2 linked regions of the Arcticibacter tournemirensis genome follow. The protein of the gene in region 1 binds, or shares a complex with, the protein of each later gene. Links are inferred from orthologs where the notes say so. Each region holds a gene or a part of one and is shown on either strand. Other genes may lie near its edges. The genes, in order: BDE36_RS02650 and lpdA.

Region 1 (12,591 bases):
TGGCGTATTTCAAGAAAAGATGGTAAATGTACGCTGATTCAGGGAGTAGAAAAAAAAGGCTTCTATTCTGTTTTAGTCGGCGACGACGAATACGAAAGTAATAAGTCTGCTGCCATACATTGCCCCGTCAATATTATAAAAGTAGAAAAAGTAAAATGACAGACGCCCCAACAGAAATAATAAAAGTCGACAAGCGCATAGTAGCGTTTATCCAATCTCAATCAGTACTTACTATCGCTACCAGCGCCAATAATATGCCGTACTGCGCAACTTGCTTTTATGCTTATAGCGAAAATGCCAATGCACTGGTTTTTAAGTCTTCACCCGAAACAACTCACATCGCTCAGGGTATTGAGAACGACTTTGTAGCAGGCTCTGTTCTGCCTGATAAACTGGTTACAGGCAAGGTAAAGGGTATTCAGTATTCCGGTATTCTGGTTAGGGTAGATGCTGCACTTCAGGATGATCTGCAAAAAGTTTATTATAAAAAGTATCCTTTTGCATTGGCTATGGGAGGAGAACTATGGGCGATCAAGCTTAATTGGATGAAGTTTACTGATAACACGTTGGGATTTGGTACAAAAGTGATTTGGGGAGAACGGGATTAGCCGTTAGCTGTCAGCGATCAGCAATCAACGATCAGCTGTCAGCAATCAGCCTTCAGTAATTAGCAATTAACAATCAGGCGTTAGCTGTCAGCCTTCAGCTGTCAAAAATCAGCCGGTAGTTGCCAACTATCAATTGCTGCCGATCCTTAAAAGGGTAATATTATTCTAATGTAAAAAGGCGGCCTTTTTTAAAGGGCCGCCTTATATTTTTATTAGCTGACAGCTATTTGCTTTAAACCAACAACCTTACAGGTTCTTCAAGCAGTTTTTTGAACGTCTGAAGGAATGCTGCACCCTGGGCTCCATCCACAACGCGGTGGTCGGCGCTTAAAGTAACTTTCATTACGTTGCCAGGAACGACTGCTCCGTTCTTTACAACCGGAACCTGCTGTATCCCACCGATAGCGAGAATACAAGAATCAGGAGGATTAATGATCGCCGTAAATTCGTCTACGCCGAACATTCCCAGGTTAGATACTGTAAAGGTTGAACCTTCCCAATCAGCAGGCTGGAGTTTTTTATTCTTAGCCTTCTGCGCAAAGTCTTTTACTTCGGCAGAGATATGAGATAACGACTTTCCGTCGGCGAAGCGAACAACAGGCACTAACAAACCTTCGTCTACTGCAACCGCTACACCTATGTTGACATGTTCATTTACCCTGATCTTATCATCTCTCCATGATGAATTAACACCCGGATGTTGTTTTAACGCTACGGCAACGGCTTTGATCACCATATCGTTAAATGATATTTTCACAGGAGCATATTCATTCATCTTCGTACGGGCAGCAATAGCGCTGTCCATATCGATACTCATGGTTACATAAATGTGAGGAGCCGTGAATAAGCTTTCCGAAAGCCTGCGCGCGATGGTCTTACGCATCTGTGTAACCGGCTTTTCAGTAAACTTCTCTTCGCCTATATACTGAGGGATAGAAACTGCCGGAGCTTCTTGTTTCGTTTCCTTCGGAGCGGCGCTTTCAGCAGCGGGAGCAGTTGCAGCTTTTGCAGCCGGGGTAAAGCTCTCAACATCTTTCTTTACAATGCGTCCGCCTTCGGCGCTTCCTTTCACCTGAGAAAGATCAATCCCTTTGTCTTTAGCGATCTTCTTAGCCAGTGGAGAAGCTTTTATACGAGCATCCGAATCCGCTGTACTTTGAGTAGCAGCAGCTTCAGCAGCTGGTTGAGCTGTTGTTGCCTGCGCATCTCCCTCTTTTTTATCTTCAGAGGTCGTTGGTGCCGGTGCACCGCCCTGAAGCAGAGGTTGAACATCTGTGCCTTCTTTACCAACAATAGCTATAATATCATTAACTTTTGCAGCTTGTCCTTTCTCTACGCCTATATAAAGTAATGTTCCCTCCGCATAAGCGGTTACCTCCATTGTTGCTTTGTCTGTTTCAACGTCGGCAAGAGTATCATCACTTTTAACCTGATCACCCACCTTTTTATGCCATTCGGCAATTACGCCTTCAGTCATAGTATCACTAAGCAAAGGCATGCGGATAACGGTAGCTCCAATTGATTCAGGGTCTACTGCTCCTTTAGCCTCAACCTGAGCATCGGGAACTTTCGTTTCTGGTTTTTCAGTTGTTTCTGCTGTAGAGTTTGCGTCTTCTACTTTATCCGTTTTTCCTGATTCTTCTTTTGCGGAGCCAGCTCCATCAAGAGCCGCTTTATAATCTTCGCCTTCCTCACCCAATACAGCAATAACAGAATCTACCGGAACGGTTGAACCTTCTTCTGCTCCTATATATAATATAGTTCCCTCCTGGTATGATTCAAAATCCATTGTTGCTTTGTCGGTTTCTATTTCAGCTACCAGATCTCCTGAGCTTACTTTATCACCGACCTTTTTGTGCCATTTAGCGATAACCCCTTCGGTCATGGTATCGCTCATTTTAGGCATGCGAACTACTTCAGCCATTTTGTATACGGTTTTTTGTCTGACAATTATTTAGCTTCTTATAAAAGGATAATCTTCCTGGACATATACATCCTTATATAGTTCAGAAGGATCAGGCCATGGTGATTCCTCAGCAAACTTCACTGCTTCATCCACTATAGCCTTCACTTTTTTGTCTATTTCTTCAAACCACTCATCGTCTGCGTAGCCATTTTGAACAATAGCATGTTTTACAACCCCTATTGGGTCCTTAGCTTTATACCTTTCAAGCTCTTCTTTCGTGCGGTACTTGGCTGGATCCGACATAGAATGGCCCTTATAGCGGTAGGTACGTATTTCAAGAAAAGAAGGGCCTTCTCCTTTACGGGCACGCTCCACAGCTGCGTCCATTGCATTATGCACTGCAACCGGATCCATACCGTCAACAGGTTCCGACGGCATATCAAAGCCCAAACCTATCTTATAGATATCCTGCATATTTGTGGTTCTGGCAACCGAAGTACCCATGGCGTAGCCATTATTTTCACAAACGAAAATGACAGGCAACTTCCAGATCATTGCCATGTTAAAGGTCTCATTTAACGACCCTTGTCTAACCGCACCATCACCCATGTAGCATACACAAACATTATCAGTACCCTGATATTTTTCGGCAAAGGCAATTCCTGCACCCAGAGGAATCTGTCCGCCCACAATACCATGACCGCCAAAGAACTTATGTTCCTTGCTGAACATGTGCATGGAGCCTCCCTTACCTTTTGAGCAGCCAGTGGCTTTTCCATATAACTCTGCCATCACTTCGTTGGGCGACATACCTTTTGCTATTGCATGAGCATGGTCGCGATAGGCAGTGATCATTGAATCTCCAGGTTTTAAAACTGAAATTGCACCAGCAACTACAGCCTCCTGGCCGATGTATAAATGGCAAAAACCTCTAATTTTCTGCTGTCCGTAAAGCTGTCCGGCTTTCTCTTCGAACTTACGCAACAACAACATAGAATCATACCATTGCAGGTAAGTATCTTTGGTAATTTCAACTGAACTCATTTGTCAATAATGTGTTTTTGGGATGGCAAATCTAACCATAACTTCCTAAAAAAAAGAAAATCACCAAGCTTTTGCGCCTGTAATCATAAATATCTTTCAGTTATGATTCTGCGATGATGATTGACATGCCCCGCTATAATAAATAAAAGTGCTCTAACGCTAACTGTACAATTATTAGCCATTCCTCTGTATGATAATTCGCTTTCCTGAAGTGAGCGGAATAAGTACAGGTTGGCTCTCCTTAGAACCCCGAATTCCTCTATAAGTTTCCCAAAATCCTGATTTAGATAACTGGATTTTTTCACGTACTCGTTTTCATCGAATCCAGGAAGAGGGGTGGGATCCTGGCGGGAAATGCAGAGGATACGGTACGTCATAATCCGCTCAGTGTCTATTATATGACCCAGAAGTTCTTTTAAAGTCCATTTTTCCTCTGCATAAGCATAGTCCGCTTTTTCCGGTGGTAACGCTTTAAGGAAATCCGGAAAAGCATGTGCCTGGGTTTCAAGCTCATCGATTACATCGTCTGCTACAGTTTCTATATATCCTTTATAGAAAGGCGCATGTTCGTCAGGCTGTGGCCGGTTCATATTGTGTGCTGCTTTTTAAGATTATACGCATTGTAGTGCCCTTGCCGGGCTCAGAGTCTTTCACGAAAATCTGACCCTTATGGTAGTTTTCGACGATGCGGCGGGTCAGGGATAAACCCAGTCCCCAGCCTCTTTTACGGGTTGTATATCCCGGTTGAAATATTGTTTCAAACTTAAGCCGGGAAATTCCCTTGCCGGTATCGACAACATCGATAAACACTTGTTCTTTAACTAAATTTTCAATAACCCGTACTTCTATTCTTCCTTCTCCTTCGATCGCATTTACTGCATTTTTTAAGAGGTTTTCTACAACCCAGTCAAAAAGTGGGACGTTCATCAGGGCCTCAACCTCAGTATCTCCCGAAACTTCAAATTTAATTCTGTCGCTCGCCCTTACCTTGAAGTAGTTAACATAATCTTTAACCACGTCAAAAACGATGTGGCTTTGAAGGACCGGCTTTGAGCCTATTTTAGAAAACCTGTCGGCCACCATTTCAAGCCGGGTTATATCATTTTCCATTTCAAGGATCAGCGGGTCTTCCTCGGCATTAAACTTTGATTTCAATAGTTCTATCCATGCCATCAAAGAAGAAATAGGCGTTCCCAACTGATGAGCTGTCTCTTTGGCCAATCCAACCCAAACCAGATTCTGCTCAGATCGTCGCGACGAGCTAAAAACAGTATACGCAACCAAAAGAAAAAGCGCCACAACAGTAAGCTGGATGTAAGGGAATACGCGCAGCTGGGTTAACAGCAGAGAATCCTTATAATATACAAACCACTTTTCGCCATTATCCTTGGTAATTACAATGGGTACATGCTGCAACTTCATCTCGTTCAGTTGCATCTTAAAGTAAACAGGATCGTATGTTTTCTGGTTGTAAACCGGCGACTCAATGGTGGCAGCTTCTTGCGGAATATTCGTCTTTGTACTATCCAGCCCTTTCCAGTATATGATGCTGTCCTGTTCGTCTGTAAGGATAGCGGGCATGGTCAGACTGTCGCGTACCGAGTAGATATAGGTAAGAAACTCATCGTTTATATCCTCAATTTCAACGATCTTTTTAGTACTCATGGCCCACACTTCAGCCCTCGTTCGTTCCGAAAGAGAAATGTTCTTCACGAGATAGTAACTATACCAGAGCGACGCTGCAGCTATTACCATAGCAAAGGCAAGTAAAAGAAATTTCCAGCGTCGTTTCTGCTCGTATGGATTCATTATTTAGTAGTTAGCTGTTGGCGTTTAGTTTTAGCACTAGGCAGACACCATCAGTTTACATATTCATTTATAAATTTTCTTGATACCTGTGTCTTGATACTTGCTACTTATATCTTGATACTTGCTACTTGTGTCTTGATACTTTTCATAATTCCTTGTACCCCATGTTATATAGCATAAAGGCCCATTTATCAGCCTGTTCTGCAATTACCTGAGCGGTAGATTTTCCTGCGCCGTGTCCCGCTTTTGTTTCAATCCGTATCAGAACCGGGTTTGGCCCCTTATGATATTCCTGAAGGCGTGCAGCAAATTTAAACGAATGAGCAGGCACTACACGATCATCGTGATCGGCCGTAGTAACAAGCGTAGCCGGATATGCAGTACCTGGCTTGAGAGCATGGTAAGGAGAGTACTTAACAAGATAGTCAAACATCTCTTTAGAATCTTCTGCTGTGCCATAATCATATGCCCATCCGGCACCGGCGGTAAATTTGTTGTAGCGTAGCATGTCCAGCACGCCTACTGCAGGAAGCGCCACTTTAAAGAGTTCAGGCCGCTGAGTCATTGCAGCTCCCACAAGCAGACCTCCGTTCGAGCCTCCCGAGATGGCTAGTTTCTCTTTTGATGTGTACTTATTAGCAATCAGGTATTCTGCCGCCGCTATAAAATCATCAAATACATTCTGTTTCTGCAATTTAATACCTGCCGTATGCCATTTTTCGCCGTATTCCCCTCCTCCGCGGAGGTTGGCTACTGCATAAATTCCGCCTTGTTCCAGTAGGATAATGTTAGAAGTGCTGAAGGCCGGAGTTAAACTAACATTGAATCCCCCGTAGCCATATAGCAGGGTAGGGTTGCTGCCGTCAAGTTTGATCCCTTTTTTATGAGTGATGATCATTGGAATGCGCGTGCCATCTTTCGAGTTGTAGAAAACCTGCTTCGACTCGTATTTCGAAGGATCAAACTGCACTCCCGACTTCTTGTACACTTCAGATTTCCCTGAAGCGATGGTGTATTTGAAGATAGTCGCCGGATATACATAAGAAGTAAAGGTATAGTACAGAACCGTTTCATTCCTTTTTGCACCGAAGCCGGAAGCGGTTCCCACACCTGGAAGGCTGACGGTATGTTCGAGCTTACCATTCATATCGTATTGCAGTACTAATGACGCTGCGTCCTTCAGATAGTTCGCAAATAATTTTCCGCCGCCTGTTCCTGCTTGCAAAACGTTCTCCGTTTCGGCAATGACATCCTTCCAGTTTGAAGGAGCCGGATTTGCTGCATCTGCACTCACCACCTTGTTGTTGGGTGCGTTTAAGTTAGTAAAAATGAATAGTTTGCTTCCCTCGTTGTCAATGATATAATGCTCGTTGTCGAAATTGTTAACAACATTTACAATAGCGCTGCCCGGTTTGCTTAAGTCCTGCAGGTATAGCTCATTACCAGTTGTCGAGTTCGCAGCTGTTATTACCAGAAAACGGCCATCTTCGGTAATCGAAGCGCCAATGTATCTTCTTGGTGTGGCCGTTCCGCCAAAAATCAGTTGATCCTGATCCTGCCGGGTGCCCAGTTTATGGTAGTATAACTTATGGTGTTGCGTCATTCCCGACAACTGACTTCCGGCAACAGGTTTATCATAACTGCTGTAATAGAAGCCGTCATTTCCTTTCCATGCCAATCCTGAAAACTTGACATCAACGAGCGTATCTCCCACAACGCTCTTGTCGGCCGTTTTAAGTACAATCACCTTACGCCAGTCAGATCCTCCTTCAGAAATCTGGTAAGCAGCAAGACTTCCGTCCCTGGTAAAATCTATGCCTGCCAGAGAGGTCGTTCCGTCGGAAGAGAACTTATTGGGGTCAAGGAATATTTCTGGCTCCTGGCCTTCTTTCTGCCGGTACATTACCGACTGATTTTGCAGTCCGTCGTTTTTTGTATAGTAAATATATTCACCTTCACGGAAGGGGGCGCTGTAACGCTCATAGTTCCACAGTTTCTCAAGGCGCTGTTTTATCTTTTCTCTGAAAGGTATTTTTGAAAGGTAATTTTGAGTAACTATATTTTCTTCAGTCACCCAGGCCTTTGTATCATCGGCCCTGTCGTTTTCGAGCCAGCGGTAAGGGTCCTGGACCTGTTTCCCAAAATACGTATCCGTAGTGTTGCCTTTTTTAGTAACGGGGTATTGAATCATTTTTTTTGAATTCTTTTGAGCAAAGCCGGGAAGTGTAAGCCCGGTAATAAGCATGAAGATGCAAAGTTTTTTCATATCTTGAATATAGCGTCGATGATGCGGTGTTAGATACAACGGAAAACATATACTGTTAGTGTTGCCATTTATTCTTTATACTGCTACTAAAGCGCAAAATACAATTTTATATTTATCTTCTAAACGCTTTTAACCATCCCGAGCTTTTACCTTTTGGGTTTCGGCCTTTTACATTAGCTTTGTGCTATTACCAGCATGGCAGAAGAGCGCAACAAAATTTATTTTGCTTCAGACTTTCACCTTGGAGTACCTGATTATTCTAAAAGCAGACAACGCGAGGCACTTATAGTTCACTGGCTTGATTCGATAAAGGAAGATGCCGCGGAGCTATATCTTGTGGGCGATATCTTTGATTTTTGGTTTGAATACAAAAGGGCGGTTCCCCGCGGTTTTATCCGCTTTTTGGGTAAGCTGGCCGAACTCTCAGATAAAGGAGTGAAGGTCACCATGTTTAAGGGCAATCACGATATGTGGATGTTCGGTTACCTCACTCAGGAGATGGGAGTAACAATTGTTTCTGACGAGTTAATCATCGATCGTAGCGGGAAGAAGTTCTATATCCATCACGGAGATGGATTAGGCCCTGGCGATGCAAAATATAAAATCTTAAAAAAGATATTCAGAAGCCGGATATGCCAGTGGTTATTTGCAAGGATCCATCCCAATTTAGGTATGGCCATTGCGCTTGGCTGGTCGGGGCATAGCCGATTGAAAAACATGAAAAAAGAAGTGTTTCTTGGCGAGGACCGCGAATGGCTTGTTGACTATAGCAGGGAGATCCTTAAGAAAGAGCATTTCGACTATTTTATTTATGGACACAGGCATCTGCCTCTGGATATTGCGTTGAACGAAAGCAGCCGGTACATTAATCTTGGCGAGTGGATAAACTATTATTCCTACGGGGTTTTCGATGGAAATGAACTGAAGTTGCAATACTTTAAACAATAAAAATGCTTGTTTAATTATTGGAACCTTTATTATGTTTTTTACGTAATATATTTGCATACTATAACATTAAATGTCTATCAATCATGCTGGATAAGAAAATCGCCGTACTATACGTAGATGATGAGGAGAATAACCTCATCTCCTTTAAAGCTACCTTTAGGCTCAAGTATCAGGTCTATACTGCTATTAGTGCCGATGAGGCAATCAAAATAATGGAAACTAAACCGGTTGATGTAATTATTACAGACCAGCGCATGCCCAACATGACCGGAGTAGAATTTTTGGAGAACATTATTGGAAAATATCCAGATCCGATGCGGATTTTATTAACCGGATATGCCGACATGGGCGCTGTTGTTGATGCCGTAAATAAAGGAAAGATATTCCATTATCTTGCCAAACCCTGGGATGAGAACGAACTCGACATGACAATACAGCGTGCATACGAAGTATACAGTGAGAGAAAAAATATAAAGGAAATGAATGGGAAACTGGCAGTATCGAATGATCAGCTCGAGTTTCTTTTAAGGCAGAAACTGCTTTCCTGATAGCTTACCTATTCTTTCGTCCAGCGCAGGTTATTATTCTCAAGTATTTTCGATACTACATTGATGTTAATCGGTTTATCGATTACATCCCTTACTGAAGCATAATTTCTGATAGTCCCGATGTCGTTCTTATTTAAAGACGACGTAATGGCAATTATAAAATACCGCTTCTTTAATTCTTCAGGAAGGCTTTCAAACTCATCAAGGAAATCGAATCCATTCATTAACGGCATCAGAATATCAAGCAGAATTACAGTGGTAACGTCGTCTGCGGGCTGATGGTTTCTGATATCATTTAAGGCCAGCGCAGCGTTAGCATATGTTTTTATGTTTAAGCTTTTGCCCGTATGTCGTATCAGTTTACCTGCGATAAAGCAATCGAGTTCACTATCGTCGATCACGATAAACGAAAGTTTCATAGTTATTTATTAGGTATTGTAACTGTAAATGTTGTACCGATGTCTTCCTCTGATTCCACTGTGATATCCCCGCCAAGTTTTAACAAAGCACTTTTAACATTATATAAACCAAATCCCGATCCCGAACCAAGGTAGGTAGCACGGAAAAAGAGATTAAAAATATCACCAATGTATTTTTTCGGAATACCAATTCCATTATCCTTAACTACAATAGTTGCCTTTCCTTTGTTTACCTCAATAAGTAATTTAACAGATTTACAAGTAGTATCTCTTTTCTGATATTTAAAAGCATTCGATAATAAATTGTTCAGAATGCTCATCAGCAGCATTTCATCGTTTCTGAATGGTTCCGAAGTTTGAATTTTAATGTCAAGCTCTGTATTACTGCCGGCAGCGTATATTTTATAAATGTCCTGCAGTTCACGTGTGATTTTAGCAAAATCTATCTCCTTTATAGATAACTCTCCCCGTTGCAGGCTATAATAATCGTGCATGCCCTGGATAAAGGCATCAAGATTTTTCACCGATTTTTCCATTAAGCCCAGCATCTCTTTAATCTCCGATATTTCATCCATTTCGGCAGATACATTAATAGCACCTAAAATGCCCGAGAGAGGCCCTCGTATGTCGTGACTAACACTATAGGCAAATTTATCAAGCTCATTATAGGCTTTCTGCAAATCATTGTTTCTAACAATCAGCATGGAGTTTGCCAGGTAAAAATTATTTGCTTCCTTAATCGAGGATAACAGATCTTCGTATACCCATGGTTTTCTCACGTATCTGAAGATGTGACTTTTATTAATTGCATCAATTACCGATTCAATATCCGCATAACCTGTCAGCAGTATACGTACCGGCAAAGGATATTTGATTCTGATTTCTTCAAAGAACTCGACGCCCGTTTTTTCCGGCATACGCTGGTCGCAGAAAATAATCCGGATATCGGGGTGTTCTGCCAGGTACTTCTCGGCTACAACTGTGTTATCTGCGATAAACACGTTGCAGTCCATTCTGAGTGAAGCTTTAAAACTGATCAGGTTATTAGGCTCATCATCAACATATAGTATCTTTATTTTTTCTGACATGAGCGATTAACTAAACGGTTCTGTTAGTGGGAACGAGAGCAAAAATTTCAAAAAATGGTGTTTTAACAATTATTATACGTTTGTAATGAAAAACAGTTGTGTTTTTCTCGAACTCATTTACAAGTGACCGGCTGTATTCTATGACGAAACAGCCTCTATAACTTATGTATAATTGGTAATTGCAAAGTAAATTCCGTTCCTTCGCCAGGGGTTGATTCTATTAAAATCTGCCCGCGGTGTTTATTTATGGTGTTAAAGGCGATCGACATCCCTAATCCCGTGCCTTCGCCGACATCTTTCGTCGTAAAAAATGGTTCAAATATTTTCTTCCTGGTATTCTCATCCATGCCCGTTCCATTGTCAGCAATCTTAATAAAAACGTTTTCTTCGTTAAAAGACGTGCTGATTTTAAGTTCTCCTCCAGGTTTCTCACCAAATTTTTTATTTACAGCATGTATGGCGTTAGAAAGGATATTAAGAAATACCTGATTTAACTTGCCGGGATAACACTCTATCGGAGGTACACTGTCATATTCCTTAATTACCCTGATCCGGTTGTTCAAAAGGTTGTTTACAATTACTAACGTCGACTCTAGTCCCGCGGTAACATCCGCCCTCTTTAAATCATCTTCATCAACGCGCGAGAAGATACGCAGTCCCTTTACTATTTCAGCTGTTCTGGTAGCTCCTTCATGTATTCCCTTCAGAAGATGCGATATTTCTATTTTAAGGTAATCGAAATCCAGCTCTTCCTTAATGTTCTCTATGCTTTTTTGCTTATCTGTCGTTGAAGTTTCCTCTGATAGAGCAATATCTTCAATTGACGACAGCGCTTCAATAAGCAGGTCAAAATCCCTCCTCAGAGGCGTTACATTCGATGTAACAAAGTTAATGGGGTTGTTTATTTCATGAGCAATTCCTGCCGTTAACTGCCCGAGCGAAGCCATCTTTTCTGATTCCACCAGCTGACTCTGTGCCTGCTTTAAATCTTCAAGCGTTACATTGAGTTCGTCGTTCGATTCTTTAAGCTCCAGCGTACGCTCATTAACCTTTTGCTCGAGTATAACGTTTTGTTCACGGATGATCCGTTCGTTCTCTTTGGCTACCCTTAGCGCTTCTGCCTGCGAAAACTCTTTCTCTTTCTTAAGTATATTTATGCGATCTGCCAAACCAAAGGAAAGCAGCGACATCTCGATAGCCGAAGCAAGTTGCATCGCATAGCTGGTGAGAGTGTTATAGGGAAGTATCTGGTAATCTTTCAGCAAAAAGATAATAGCTCCGGCAAGTAACACCGACCATGCCGAGAAAAAGAACTTCGCAGGCTGGTACCCCTTTATCATGATGGTAAGCGAGGTAACGAATATAACGATGGATGCCAGCGAAGTAGCCGACTGCATTATTTTAAAGCCTAACGGTATATTGCCGGCAAGAGTAGGCACAAAGCTGAGAATAAATAGTCCCATGCAAAGCCATAACGCCGGTCGTGCTCTTCTGAAGTTTTTACCAACCTCAAGATAGTTGTTGGTAAAGAGCAGGGCCGCAAATCCGCTGGTTGAGGCGAATAAGATGATACTTTTCGAATCAAAACCAGGCCAGGCAGGCCACAGATACTGGAAATTATAGCCCTTTAAGCCAACCTGCGTAAGCCCTACAAAAAAGATGTAAATTACATAGTATAAATAGCTCCTGTCCTGAACCGAGAAGTATACAAAGAGGTTGTAAAAGAGCATGATCAGAACGATACCTATGTAAATTCCCGAAAGCATATTTTCTTTGCTGCTTTGTTGGAACTGCGCTGTTGGCCGGCTTACATATATCGGGAGGAAAATTTGTTTATCCCCTCGTATCTTCAGAAAAAAAGTTTTAGTAGTATTGACCGGAACATTGAGGTCGAATAGATAATCCGGCGATTTGTATTTCCGCGTATTAAAGAAAACATCCTTTCCCGATGAAAT
Region 2 (12,593 bases), 4.5 Mb from region 1 along the record:
GCAGGAAAACCTACTTAAGTTTTATATTGGCATGCCAATTAACAATACCATCCTTATACCTCAGGCTCAGTTGTCGGCTATCCCTGCCGAGGCGAGCGGGATGGCAGATGAATTGAATGTTGCAGACCTGACGCAGTATCGTTTAATTAAAAAGCAGGAGGAGCTACTCAATTATCAGAAGAAGGCATATCAGGCTGAGTATATTCCGAAGCTGTCATTTAATACCAATTTTGTTTATACAGGGTTCGGGAACAAGTTCGATTTACTGAGAAGCAACAGTACCACACAATGGGCCAAGGCATCTGCGTTAACATTAAACCTGTCAATACCTATTTTTGACGGTTTTGCCAGAAAGTCGAGGGTAAAACAGGCTGAAATCGACCTGCTGAAAGCGCAGGAAGATATCAGAAATACTACTCAATCATTAAACCTGGCTCATGATAACGCCACAATACAGATAAAAAACAGTATAAGCACCATAAAAGCGCAGGTGGAAAACATGAAGCTCGCACAAGAGGTGTATGCAAGTACGCAAAATAATTACCATAACGGATTAGCCACCCTAACAGACCTTCTTGATGCAGAAAACTCACTTGTGAGTGCCCAAAACAGTTACACGCAGGCTCTGCTTAATTATAAACTGGCCGAAATCCAGTTGTTAAAATCTAAAGGTAATATCAAATCACTATTAAACTAATTAAACGGGCAGGAACAGTCCGGATGTAAGAAAAACACATCGTCACGGACAATATAAGTACGGGGCCCTCAATCGAACAATAAAATGAAAAAGAGAAGTATAATAACAGTAATAGTAGTTGTCCTTGTACTGGCTTTAATTGCCTGGGTGTTGCAGAACAATAAAAAGAGCAACCAGGCGAAGACGGCGGTCGTTGCCGAAGGCAATACAGGTGCCGTAGCCGTGAAGACTGAAACAGCCAAAACGGGCACGGTTGATCTCGACTTTAGTGCAAACGGCAATTTTGCCGCCAATCAGGATTTAACGCTATCTGCCGAAAACTCCGGAAGAGTAACACGTATTACTGTAGATGAAGGCGACCATGTACAGCGTGGTCAGGTCGTTGCACGCATCGACGACGAACTGCTTTCTGTAGAAGCCCAGGCCGCTCAGGCAAATTATCAGAATGCGGTACGCGACCTTGAACGGTACGAAAGCTCATTTAAGACCGGCGGAGTGACACAGCAACAGGTAGATGCTATGCGATTAAACGTCAGGAATGCACTGGCCCGCGTACAAACGGCAAAGAGAAAGTCAAACGACGCAGATATCAAAGCACCTATTTCGGGGATCGTTAACAAACGCTTTATAGAAAAAGGTTCTTTTGTATCTCCCGGAACTCAGCTGTTTGAAATAGTTGACCTTTCCAAGCTCAAGCTTAAAGTGACAGCAAATGAAACACAGGTTGTTAACCTTAAAGTTGGAGACAGGGTAAAAATCACTTCAAAAGTTTTTCCGGAAAAAGAGTTTACAGGTAAGATTAGTTTTATTGCTCCCAAAGCCGATAACAGTCTGAACTTCCCGGTAGAGATTGAAGTAAGCAATAATAGCGGAAACGAGTTGAAAGCAGGAATGTACGGAACTGCAGTATTTGATTTACCACAACAGCGTCCGGTTATTACAGTTCCAAGGACAGCATTTGCAGGAAGTGTGAACAGCAATAAGGTGTTTGTTCTTGATGGAAGTACAGCACGCTCCAGAAATGTAACTCCCGGAAGAATCGCAGGCGAACGTGTCGAAATCCTCGAAGGACTAAAAGAAGGTGAAACAGTTATAACCAGCGGGCAGGTTAATCTCACAGATGGGACTCAGGTACAAGCAGTGAAATAAGATAAGTATAAGTGGCTTGTACCAGAAACTATTAATCAAAATTAAAAAATGAAATTAGCTGAAATATCGATAAAGAGACCCACCATTGTAGTAGTGCTGTTCACAGTACTTTCCCTGCTGGGGTTTATAAGCTACAGATCCCTTAACTACGAAATGTTACCGAAGTTTTCGCCGGGGGTGGTGTCGGTTACAACAACCTATCCGGGTGCTTCGCCAACAGAAGTAGAGAACACGGTCACAAAAAAAATCGAGGATGCCGTATCCTCGATGGAAAACATTAAGAAGATTACAGCTACCTCGTATGAGAGCCTGTCATCCGTAGTTATCCAGTTGAATAGTGGCGCAGATGTCGACCTCGCATTGAACGATGCACAGAGAAAAGTAAATGCAATTCTCTCTGATTTACCTGACGATGCAGAAGCACCATCACTAAACAAGTTTTCGCTCGACGATCTTCCCATTCTGACAATGTCGTCTACATCAAATATGGACGATGCTGCATTTTACGACCTGATGGATAACCGGATTGTACCTAACATCTCAAGGGTAAACGGCGTAGCTCAGGTAAATATCATTGGCGGTCGTGAGCGCGAAATCCAGGTGAATATTGACGAAAACAAACTGCAAGGTTACGGATTGTCACTCACTACAGTGCAGCAAGCTATTCGAAGCTCGAATCTTGACTTCCCTACCGGAAGTATCAGGACCGAAAACCGCGACATTCTTATTAGGCTGGCGGGGAAGTATGGAAGTGTCGAAGAACTGAGGAACCTGGTTGTTTCGGATAAGAACAACGTGCAAGTAAGACTTAGAGACATTGCCGATGTCCAGGATAGTCAAAAAGACGTCGAAAAGATCGCCAGGGTTGACCGTAAAGCAGCCCTTGCACTTCAGGTTTTAAAACAGACGGATGCTAATGCCGTAGAGGTGAGCGAAGGCGTACGCAACATAATAACAAGTCTGAAAACTGACTACAAAAACATCGACCTTAACATTACGATAGCGTCTGATAGTTCGACATACACCCTCGAATCGGCCGATGCTGTTATTCATGACTTGATATTGGCGGTAATTCTGGTGGCGTTTGTAATGCTTTTCTTCCTGCATAGTTTGCGTAATGCGGCCATTGTGATGGTATCGATCCCTGCTTCGCTGATTGCAACTTTTATAGGAATAAAACTCTTTGGATTTACGCTTAACCTGATGTCGTTACTGGGTCTTTCACTTGTAGTAGGTATCCTTGTCGACGATGCGATTGTTGTACTTGAAAACATTTACCGGCATATGGAGATGGGCAAGAACCGCGTACGCGCTGCCTATGATGCAACAAAAGAAATCGGATTTACAGTTACCTCCATCACACTGGTAATTGTGGTTGTTTTCTTCCCTATTGCTATCAGTACAGGTCTTGTTTCGGATATATTGCGGGAGTTTTGTGTGGTAGTCATCATTGCAACGTTACTTAGTTTACTTGCTTCCTTTACCATTGTACCGTTGCTGTCTTCGAGATTCGGAAAGCTTGAGCACATTGAAGGGAAGAATTTCTTTGGAAAGATTATCCTTTCATTTGAAAGACGCCTCGACAGGTTCACCGCCTGGATCACCAGCCTGCTTACATGGTCGCTGGGACATAAATGGATAGTACTGGGAGGAACGGTTGTTCTGCTCTTCTCCTCAGTTGCCCTTATTGGCGCCGGCTTTATCGGAACTGAATTTTTCCCAAAAAGTGACCGCGGAGAATTCATCGTGCAAATTGAAATGCCGAAAGATGCGTCTATTGAACAAACCAATCTGGCAACGAGTAAAGCCGAAGCTATTTTAAGCCGGAAGCCTGAAGTTACAAGACTGATCACAACTGTGGGTCAGACGAGTGATGGAATGGGGGCATCGTTAGCTACAGCATACAAGTCGGAGATAAATGTGCAGCTTGTCGATCGCAAAGAGAGAACCGACCCGTCCGACGTTTATGCTGCCCGAATAAAAAAAGAACTTGCACCTCAATTAGTGGGAGCAAAAGTTAAGACCACACCAGTGAGCATCCTCGGAAGTGCAGAACGAGCTCCTGTTGAAGTTGTAGTAAGGGGGAGTGAACTCGACAGCGTAATGAAGTTCGCCAATGTGGTAAAATCAAAGCTCGAGAAAATTGATGGAGCCACCGAAGTTAAGCTCTCTGTCGAAAGCGGAAATCCTGAAATAAGGGTACAAGTAGACAGGGATAAAATGTCGGCTCTCGGCTTAAGTCTTCAAACTGTCGGCGCTACCATGCAAACAGCATTTAGCGGAAACACCGACAGTAAGTTCAGGCAGGGAGAGTACGAATACGACATCAACATCCGGCTTGACAATTTTAATAGAAAGAGCATGGACGATGTTAAGAACCTCACGTTTATAAACAAAGACGAACAACAAATCCATCTCGAGCAGTTTGCTACGGTTACAGAAAGTTCGGGGCCAAGTCAGCTTGAACGCCAGGATAAAAGCACGAAGGTATCAGTGCAGTCGCAGGTGGTGGGGCGACCGTCAGGAACTATTTTCTCTGAACTTGAAACCCAGATTAAAGACCTGCCCAGGCCAGCCGGAGTTAGCTTTATCTTTGGCGGTGATATGGAAAACCAATCAGAAGGCTTTGGAACATTAGGTGTTGCCCTGCTGATGTCTATCATCTTGGTTTACCTTATTATGGTAGCCCTCTACGACAACTATGTATACCCATTTGTGGTGATGTTTTCTATCCCGCTATCGGTAATAGGGGCTTTGCTCGCCCTGGCACTCACAAATAACTCTCTGAATATATTCACCATTCTTGGTTTGATCATGCTTATTGGATTGGTTGCAAAGAACGCCATTATCCTTGTCGACTTTACAAATCAGCAGAAAGCGGAGGGTAAGAGTACAAGGGAAGCATTAATTATGGCCAACCACGCCCGGCTCCGCCCTATTCTGATGACAACCATTGCGATGGTTATCGGTATGCTTCCTATCGCAATTGCAAAAGGCGCAGGGGCAGAATGGAAAAATGGTTTGGCCTGGGTTATTATGGGGGGCCTTACCAGTTCCCTATTCCTCACACTCATTATCGTTCCGGTAATTTATGAAGCTTTTGATAAGATTCTTACTTACTTCGGGTTCAATAAGCACGACGACGATATAGATGTTCTGATGACGGAGCCCTATACTGGCGAGATCGACGACGACGAGTATGAAATGATGCAATATAATAAATAGGCATTAATTGATTCATGATATATAAAAAAGGGGCTTAAGGCCCCTTTTTTATGTCACCCAGATAAAGTATATTCGCTAAAATGACCGGTTATGCTTAGTCTTTTAATTAACTTCATCTGTCTTTTCAGCGCGTGTATGACATCAAACCAATTCACACTAGACGTAAAGCCGAAACAGGCGACAATTCTTGTTTTTTACAAAACGGGAGGTTATTATCATAAATCTATTCCTGCCGGTATCATGGTCATCCAGGCCCTTGGAAAGAATAATAGCTTCAAAGTTGATACAACTGCAGATGCTTCGCATTTCACCGGGGGAAACTTAAAAAAATATGCCGCTGTCATTTTTCTTAACACCACACACGAAGTTCTTGACCCCGGGCAGCAGAAGGCATTCGAAACCTATATAAGGTCAGGAAAGGGCTTTGTGGGCGTTCATGCGGCCACTGATACGGAGTATGAATGGCCATGGTATGGAAAATTAGTTGGCGCTTACTTTACAAACCATCCGAAAGTACAGAAAGCCATTATCAAAGTAACCGACAAGAAACATCCTTCCACTAAATTGCTGCCGGATGTTTGGGAACACACCGACGAGTGGTATAACTTTAAAGACATCAATCCGGACATGAAAGTGCTTGCCTGGCTTGACGAGAAAAGTTACGAAGGCGGAACGAACGGGAACGAACACCCTATCGCCTGGTATCATGAATATGATGGCGGACGCGCATTTTATACAGGCCTGGGCCACACTGAAGAAAGCTACAGTGACCCACTGTTTTTAAAACACCTGCTTGGAGGAATTCAATACGCAATAGGCAAATAGAAAGGGCCGAAATACCTGGATATTTCAGCCCTTATGTAATATTATTTCAAAGGAAATGTACTGATACTGCCGTCAGTAAACATTTCTTTGCAATTCTAACAGTAGTTAAACGGTGCCAAACAAGATCTGTTAAGAGGATTGTTATGCCGCGACTCTCAACTCTGGACATTCAACTACTTTTCACCTTCAACTCATATATGGATAGCTCTGTTATCAGAAGCAGCCAACGACGCTTCTTTAAACGCCTCCGTATAGGTTGGGTGTGCATGACTGATGCGGCCGATATCTTCAGCCGAAGCGCGGAACTCCATAGCCACTACAGCCTCCGCGATCATATCGGCAGCGCGGGGACCGATTATGTGAACTCCAAGGATCTCATCTGTTTGAGCGTCTGAGAGTACTTTTACCAGGCCATCTGTGTCCATGCTTGCACGCGCCCTGCCACTAGCTTTAAATGGGAATGAACCCGTCTTGTATTTCGTGCCCTGTTGCTTTAGTTGTTCTTCGGTAGATCCCACACTTGCTACTTCAGGCCAGGTATACACAACTCCAGGTATTAAATTGTAGTTTATATGTGGTTTCTGTCCGGCAATGGTTTCTGCTACAAACACCCCTTCCTCTTCCGCTTTGTGAGCAAGCATGGCGCCCTTTATCACATCACCGATGGCATATACTCCCTTTACAGAAGTTTCCAGATGGTCATCTACCGGTATTTTCCTGCCCCGCTCTTCAGGCTTAATTCCAATATTTTCCAATCCCAGGCCCTCTGTATATGCGGTACGACCGACAGCCACGATACAATAATCACCCTCAATAGTTATATTATCCCCTTTCGGACTTTCGGCAGTAACACTCACCCTCTTTCCCTTTACAGATGCTCCCGTGACTTTGTGACTCAAAAGGAATTCGAAACCCAGCTTAGTAAGAGATTTCTGCAATTCTTTACCCATGGTCTTGTCCATTGTAGCAATAATTGAATCGAGAAACTCAACTACTGTTACCTTAGCTCCAAGTCGTGCATAAACCGAACCAAGCTCGAGGCCGATCACGCCCCCTCCGATAACAATAAGATGTTTCGGCACTTCCGGAAGATTCAAGGCCTCTGTAGAAGTAATGATCCTTTTCTTATCAATTGGAAGAAAAGGTAAGGCAGTAGGCTTCGAGCCCGTAGCTATGATTACTTTTTCAGATGTAATCGTTTCCTCCGAGCCATCCTGTTTGCTGATCTTTATGGTGTTTTTATCTTTAAAGGAGGCAACTCCGGTATAGGGAGTAATCTTATTCTTTTTAATGAGATAAGAAATGCCCGAAGTGTTCTCCTGAACCACCTGATTTTTGCGGGAGATCATCTGTGGAAGATCAACCTTCAGATCTTTTATTAAAATACCATGTGTTTTAAAGGTGTGAGCGGCATTATAATAATGCTCAGAAGAATCGAGAAGAGCTTTTGAAGGTATACATCCTACATTCAGACAAGTACCGCCAAAAGTGTTATACTTTTCAATTATGGCAGTTTTAAGTCCTAACTGAGCACAACGGATAGCGGCAACATATCCGCCGGGTCCGCTGCCTATTACTGTTACATCGTATTGCATAATGATATCTGTTTATTCAAAGTTAAGTCAATCTATATAAAGATAAGGTCATTAAATCTCAGGATGACGTTTAAATTCACTCGAGCGATCAAAAAGGTACCGGTAAGTATGATGCGTTTTATAAACTCTGGCGCCGATCTGTTCAGCTATGTGCATCATCCTGGGGTTAAAATCACCAATCCAGTTCATCTGAACGTTCTCATAGGCCTTGTTATTTAACAGGGAGTTTGCGGCAGCGACAATCATTGCTATCTCAACGCCCTTCTTTTGCTGTTCTGGTATTATGCCAAAAACGAGGCCATACATTGTCCGGCATTTCCCCGTCCACTTGTTAAAAAGCAATCTAAGCTTTGTTGTCAGATTTAGTTTACCTTTTGCATATTTGACGAAGAGCTCATTCAACTCCGGAATACTGAGAAAAAAACCAACAGGTTCATTCTTATAATAAGCAAACCAGGCGATCCGCTCGTCGATAACCGGCGTCAGAGAGCTAATCATTTTCCTGGCAGCCTCGAAGCTCATCTCTCCTACGCCTTCATGGTTCACCCATGCTTTATTATATACAGCGCGAAAATCATGGATGTAGGATTCAAGATTCTTCTTTTTAATATTCCTGAAAGAGTAATCGGGATTACGAAATATTCTTGCTGCAACATCATAGTACACTTTTTTTAAAGGTTCTCTAACGTTTCGGAGATAGGTATACTGCTTAAAAAACACTTTAAAGCCATACTCTTCAAAAAAATCCCGGTACCAGTAAGGGTTATAATTACAACAATAACAAGGTGGGCTGAAGCCTTCAACGAGCAAGCCCCACCAACGTTCACGGCTACCGAGATTAACCGGGCCATCCATCGCTTCCATATTCTGCTGCTTCAACCAATCGCGAGCTGCATCAAAAAGCATAAACGCCGCCTTTTTGTCGTTAATACATTCAAAAAAACCTATACCACCCGTAGGCTGTTCGAAAGTGTAAGCCGAAAAAGGATTTACGAACGCAGCAATCCTTCCTATCGCTTTGTTCGTCTTATCGGTTAAAATCCATCGGATACACTTCCCTGCCTCATAGTATTTGTTATTGCCTTCAGTAAATACATTCTCTACATCTTCATCCAATGGTCTTATATAATTAGGATTGTCTTTATATAGATCTACGGGAACTTGCAGAAACTGCCGGATCAAAAAAGGATTATTTACTTCTGTTAAATTCATTAAAATTCGGAAGGAAATTATTAAAACGGCGTCAAAGCTATAACTGTTTTCCTAAATTAGCAGCATTACATTGTTTTATTCATGAAAAGATACATTATCCTGTTTTTTTTAACACTTTCTTTACAATTACGGGCCCAAACCGCCGATTCGGCGTATATACATGATCATTACAGTAAGATTGAAAAGTATATCACCATGCGCGACGGTGTGAGGTTGTTTACTTCAATCTATGTTCCTAAAGACCGGACAAAAAAATATCCGATACTTTTAAACCGAACTCCTTATACTGTAGCACCTTACGGCAGTAACGAGTATAAAAAAACCCTCGGCCCCTCGATGCTTTTCGCACGTGAAGGATACATCTTCGTTTATCAGGATGTTCGTGGAAAATGGATGAGCGAAGGTACATATGAAGATATCCGGCCTCATGTAGCGTCAAAGAAAAATAAAAAAAACATCGATGAAAGTACGGATACATACGACACGATCGACTGGCTGATAAAGAACATAAAGGAGAATAATGGGAAAGCGGGAATTTACGGTATCTCCTATCCAGGCTTCTACTCAACTGCTTCGCTTCCCGATGCACATCCCGCATTAAAAGCTGCTTCTCCGCAGGCTCCGGTAACCAACTGGTTTATCGGAGATGATTTTCACCATAACGGAGCACTCTTTCTCGCCGACGCATTTTCATTCTACTCGACCTTTGGAGTACCCCGGCCAAAGCCTATCACCCCGGATAAGGGCCCAAAAAGCTTTTCGTATTATACTCGCGACAATTATAAATTCTTCATGGACCTGGGCCCGGTTAAGAATGTAAGTAAGAAATATTTCGGCGATTCCATTAAATTCTGGAATGATGTTACTACTCACGGAACCTATGATGAATTTTGGAAAGCCCGGCTTATAACACCTCATTTGAAAAATATTAAACCTGCCACACTTATAGTCGGCGGACTTTTTGATGCGGAGGATTGTTATGGAGCATTTGCCACCTATGAGGCCATCGAAAAGCAAAATGCTAAAAACAAAAATACCCTTGTAATGGGCCCCTGGTTTCATGGAGGGTGGTCCAGATCCACAGGTGAAAGCTTTGGAGATATAAAATTTGATCAGGCAACGAGTACCTGGTACCAGGAAAATGTCGAATTCCCTTTCTTTCAGCATTATCTTAAAGACAAGCCAGCGCCCGATCTTCCTGAGGCGTTAGTATTTGAAACCGGATCTAATAAATGGAAAAAATACACAGCCTGGCCACCAGCCGAAGCAAAGCAGGAGAAGCTATACTTCCAGCCGGATAGTAAGCTTGCCTTTAATAAGCCAGATAAAGATAATAGCTATGACGAATATGTAAGTGATCCTTCACGCCCTGTACCCTATGCCGACGGCGTTCATTTGCAGCGAACCAGAGAGTATATGATCGACGACCAGCGCTTCGCATCAAAACGACCTGATGTTATGGTGTATCAAACCGAACCCCTGACGGCAGATCTCACAATTGCAGGCCCGGTAATAGCCGACCTGATGGTTTCAACTACTGGCACAGACGCCGATTATGTTGTCAAGCTGATTGATGTTTACCCTGACGACTATCCTAATAACACCCCCAACCCACGAAATATTCAAATGGGTGGATATCAAATGCTGGTACGGGGAGAAGTGATGCGGGGAAAGTTCAGAAACAGCTATGAAAAGCCGGAACCTTTTAATCCCGGCAAAATCACTCAGGTGAAGTATTCAATGCCTGATGTATCACATACCTTTAAAGCGGGACACCGTATCATGGTCCAGGTTCAAAATTCATGGTTCCCATTGGTAGACAGGAATCCGCAGAAGTTTGTTGATATCTATAATGCTGACGAAAAAGACTTTCAAAAAGCGACGCACCGCATTTATCACGAAACCCCGAACGCTTCGTGCATTATCATTCCGGTTGTAAAATAGTAGTAATGATGAGAATACGGCTCCGTTTCTTTTTGCCATTGCTGACATGCCTGATATATAGTACTATCGCACACAGCCAGTTGCTTAACAGAACTGAATTGTTTACTCGGGCCGATACCCTTAGAGGAATGCTTTCTCCGCTAAGAACCTGTTACAATATCTCTTACTACCATCTTGACCTGAAGGTCGATCCGGGAAAGAAGTATATTGTAGGATCCAATAAGTTCAGGTTTACTGCCACCACTGATTTTCGAAAATTGCAGTTTGACCTGTTTAATAATCTTAACATAGAAAAGATCCTTTTTAAAGGGAACGTACTTAAGTATACCCGAGAATACAATGCAGTTTTTGTTGATTTTGAAGATACCATCAAGAAAGGTTCTTCAGAAGAATTTACAGTATACTATTCCGGAAAACCCGTAGTTGCTAAAAATCCACCCTGGGATGGCGGCTTTATATTTACAAAAACAAGCAAGGGAAAACCATGGATAGCAGTGAGCTGCCAGGGTCTGGGAGCGAGCAGCTGGTGGCCAAATAAGGACCACCAGTCGGATGAAGTGGACAGTATGATGATAAGCATATCGACACCATCGGGTCTGGCCGATATCAGTAACGGCCGGTTGCGCTCTACTGAAAAACTAGATGACGGATATGTGAGATATAACTGGTTCGTTTCTTACCCCATTAACAATTACAACGTAACACTGAACATTGCCGATTTTAGTCACTTTTCTGATGAGTATGAAGGAGAATCGGGAAAGCTGACCCTTGATTATTATGTACTGCCGGAAAATTTAAAGAAAGCAGGGCCTCACTTTGCCAGCGATGTAAAACCGATGCTACAATGCTTTGAACGCTGGTTTGGCTCCTACCCTTTTTACCGCGATGGTTATAAGCTGATAGAAACGCCCTATCTGGGAATGGAACACCAAAGTGCGGTTGCTTATGGCAACCGGTATCAAAAAGGGTACCTGGGCAAAGATCTTTCAGAGACTGGATTAGGACTGAAGTGGGACTATATCATTATTCACGAGTCAGGACATGAATGGTTCGGTAACAACATTACATCTAAGGATATCGCCGACATGTGGATCCATGAAGCGTTTACTACTTATTCAGAAGGATTATTTGTGGAATGCAAAGAGGGTAAGGAAGCTGGAGCGAAATATATCAGGGGACAACGCAGCGCAATCCTGAATGACATTCCTCTTATAGGCCCGTATGATGTAAATAAGGAAGGATCAGGGGATATGTATTTCAAAGGCAGTAACATGCTTCATACCCTGCGTTCCGTAATCAACGACGATGAAAAATGGCGGCTGATATTAAAAGGTCTCAATAAAACCTTTGGACTGAAGACCGTTACAACTGCAGATATCATTACATATATAAACAAAGAAGCAGGAAGGGACCTAACGCCCGTTTTTGATCAGTATCTTCGCTTTACCAGCATTCCAACCCTGGAAATTAAAAAAGCCAGAGGAGGTAAAAATACGTTGATCTACCGATGGAAAGCGACAGCCACCGGCTTTAATATGCCGGTAAAGGTGCGTTTTACCGACAATAACAAAGATAAAAATAACTGGTTCTTCATTGAGCCATCAGGCAACTGGCAAAGCCTCGATTTACCCTTATCTGCACATGGTATAGAGGCTGATACCGATAACTTTTATATTAATACTAATTTACTTTAAAATATCTGTAACGTTAGGCACCCAGCCAGCGTCTTATTGATACGGAAAGAGAGGAATCCTTCATGGATATTAATCATCATCCCTGGAAACGCTACTACCGCAGAAAATAGTTTAAAATGAAAAAGATATTTGCATCATTCGGCTGGATATTGTTATTACTGCCTTTTTTAAGCTTCGCAGGTACAAGGACTATGTTTAGTCCGGTTAGTCACCCTATGGCTGATACTGAAACCAGACAGGTTTCGGGCTTTC

What was found.
Region 2: the proteins of BDE36_RS02650 (region 1) and lpdA are in contact, whole or in part, in a crystal structure (PDB 1EBD), measured with the Geobacillus stearothermophilus proteins. The link is inferred for Arcticibacter tournemirensis from one-to-one orthologs. Residues at the interface, in WP_033016211.1 of Geobacillus stearothermophilus: Ile130, Ala131, Met132, Pro133, Arg136, Arg140, Glu141, Asn155, Arg157; in WP_049624544.1 of Geobacillus stearothermophilus: Pro340, Ser341, Asp344, Tyr345, Arg403, Asp406, Val408, Glu431, Ala432, Gly433, Asp438.

Annotation. Positions count from the first base shown.
Region 1 is NZ_VFPL01000001.1:612,731-625,321, forward strand. Bases 187-3,126 are described here. They hold BDE36_RS02650 (pyruvate dehydrogenase complex dihydrolipoamide acetyltransferase), read right to left. Parts: upstream 2,533-3,126; coding sequence 841-2,532; downstream 187-840. Other genes in these bases: BDE36_RS02645 (hypothetical protein), read left to right, coding at 187-608; pdhA (pyruvate dehydrogenase (acetyl-transferring) E1 component subunit alpha), read right to left, coding at 2,563-3,126. In the rest of the region: BDE36_RS02640 (ferredoxin), read left to right, coding at 1-159; more of BDE36_RS02645, read left to right, coding at 156-186; more of pdhA, read right to left, coding at 3,127-3,558; BDE36_RS02660 (DinB family protein), read right to left, coding at 3,642-4,148; BDE36_RS02665 (sensor histidine kinase), read right to left, coding at 4,129-5,367; BDE36_RS02670 (prolyl oligopeptidase family serine peptidase), read right to left, coding at 5,513-7,633; BDE36_RS02675 (UDP-2,3-diacylglucosamine diphosphatase), read left to right, coding at 7,829-8,581; BDE36_RS02680 (response regulator), read left to right, coding at 8,665-9,129; BDE36_RS02685 (response regulator), read right to left, coding at 9,138-9,548; BDE36_RS02690 (hybrid sensor histidine kinase/response regulator), read right to left, coding at 9,551-10,636; BDE36_RS02695 (sensor histidine kinase), read right to left, coding at 10,792-12,591.
Region 2 is NZ_VFPL01000001.1:5,082,805-5,095,397, forward strand. Bases 5,290-8,231 are described here. They hold lpdA (dihydrolipoyl dehydrogenase), read right to left. Parts: upstream 7,492-8,231; coding sequence 6,088-7,491; downstream 5,290-6,087. Other genes in these bases: BDE36_RS21235 (ThuA domain-containing protein), read left to right, coding at 5,290-5,896; BDE36_RS21245 (hypothetical protein), read right to left, coding at 7,543-8,231. In the rest of the region: BDE36_RS21220 (TolC family protein), read left to right, coding at 1-697; BDE36_RS21225 (efflux RND transporter periplasmic adaptor subunit), read left to right, coding at 782-1,846; BDE36_RS21230 (efflux RND transporter permease subunit), read left to right, coding at 1,895-5,071; more of BDE36_RS21235, read left to right, coding at 5,207-5,289; more of BDE36_RS21245, read right to left, coding at 8,232-8,703; BDE36_RS21250 (CocE/NonD family hydrolase), read left to right, coding at 8,785-10,647; BDE36_RS21255 (M1 family metallopeptidase), read left to right, coding at 10,653-12,341; BDE36_RS21260 (head GIN domain-containing protein), read left to right, coding at 12,458-12,593. UniProt on the Escherichia coli protein: Lipoamide dehydrogenase is a component of the glycine cleavage system as well as of the alpha-ketoacid dehydrogenase complexes.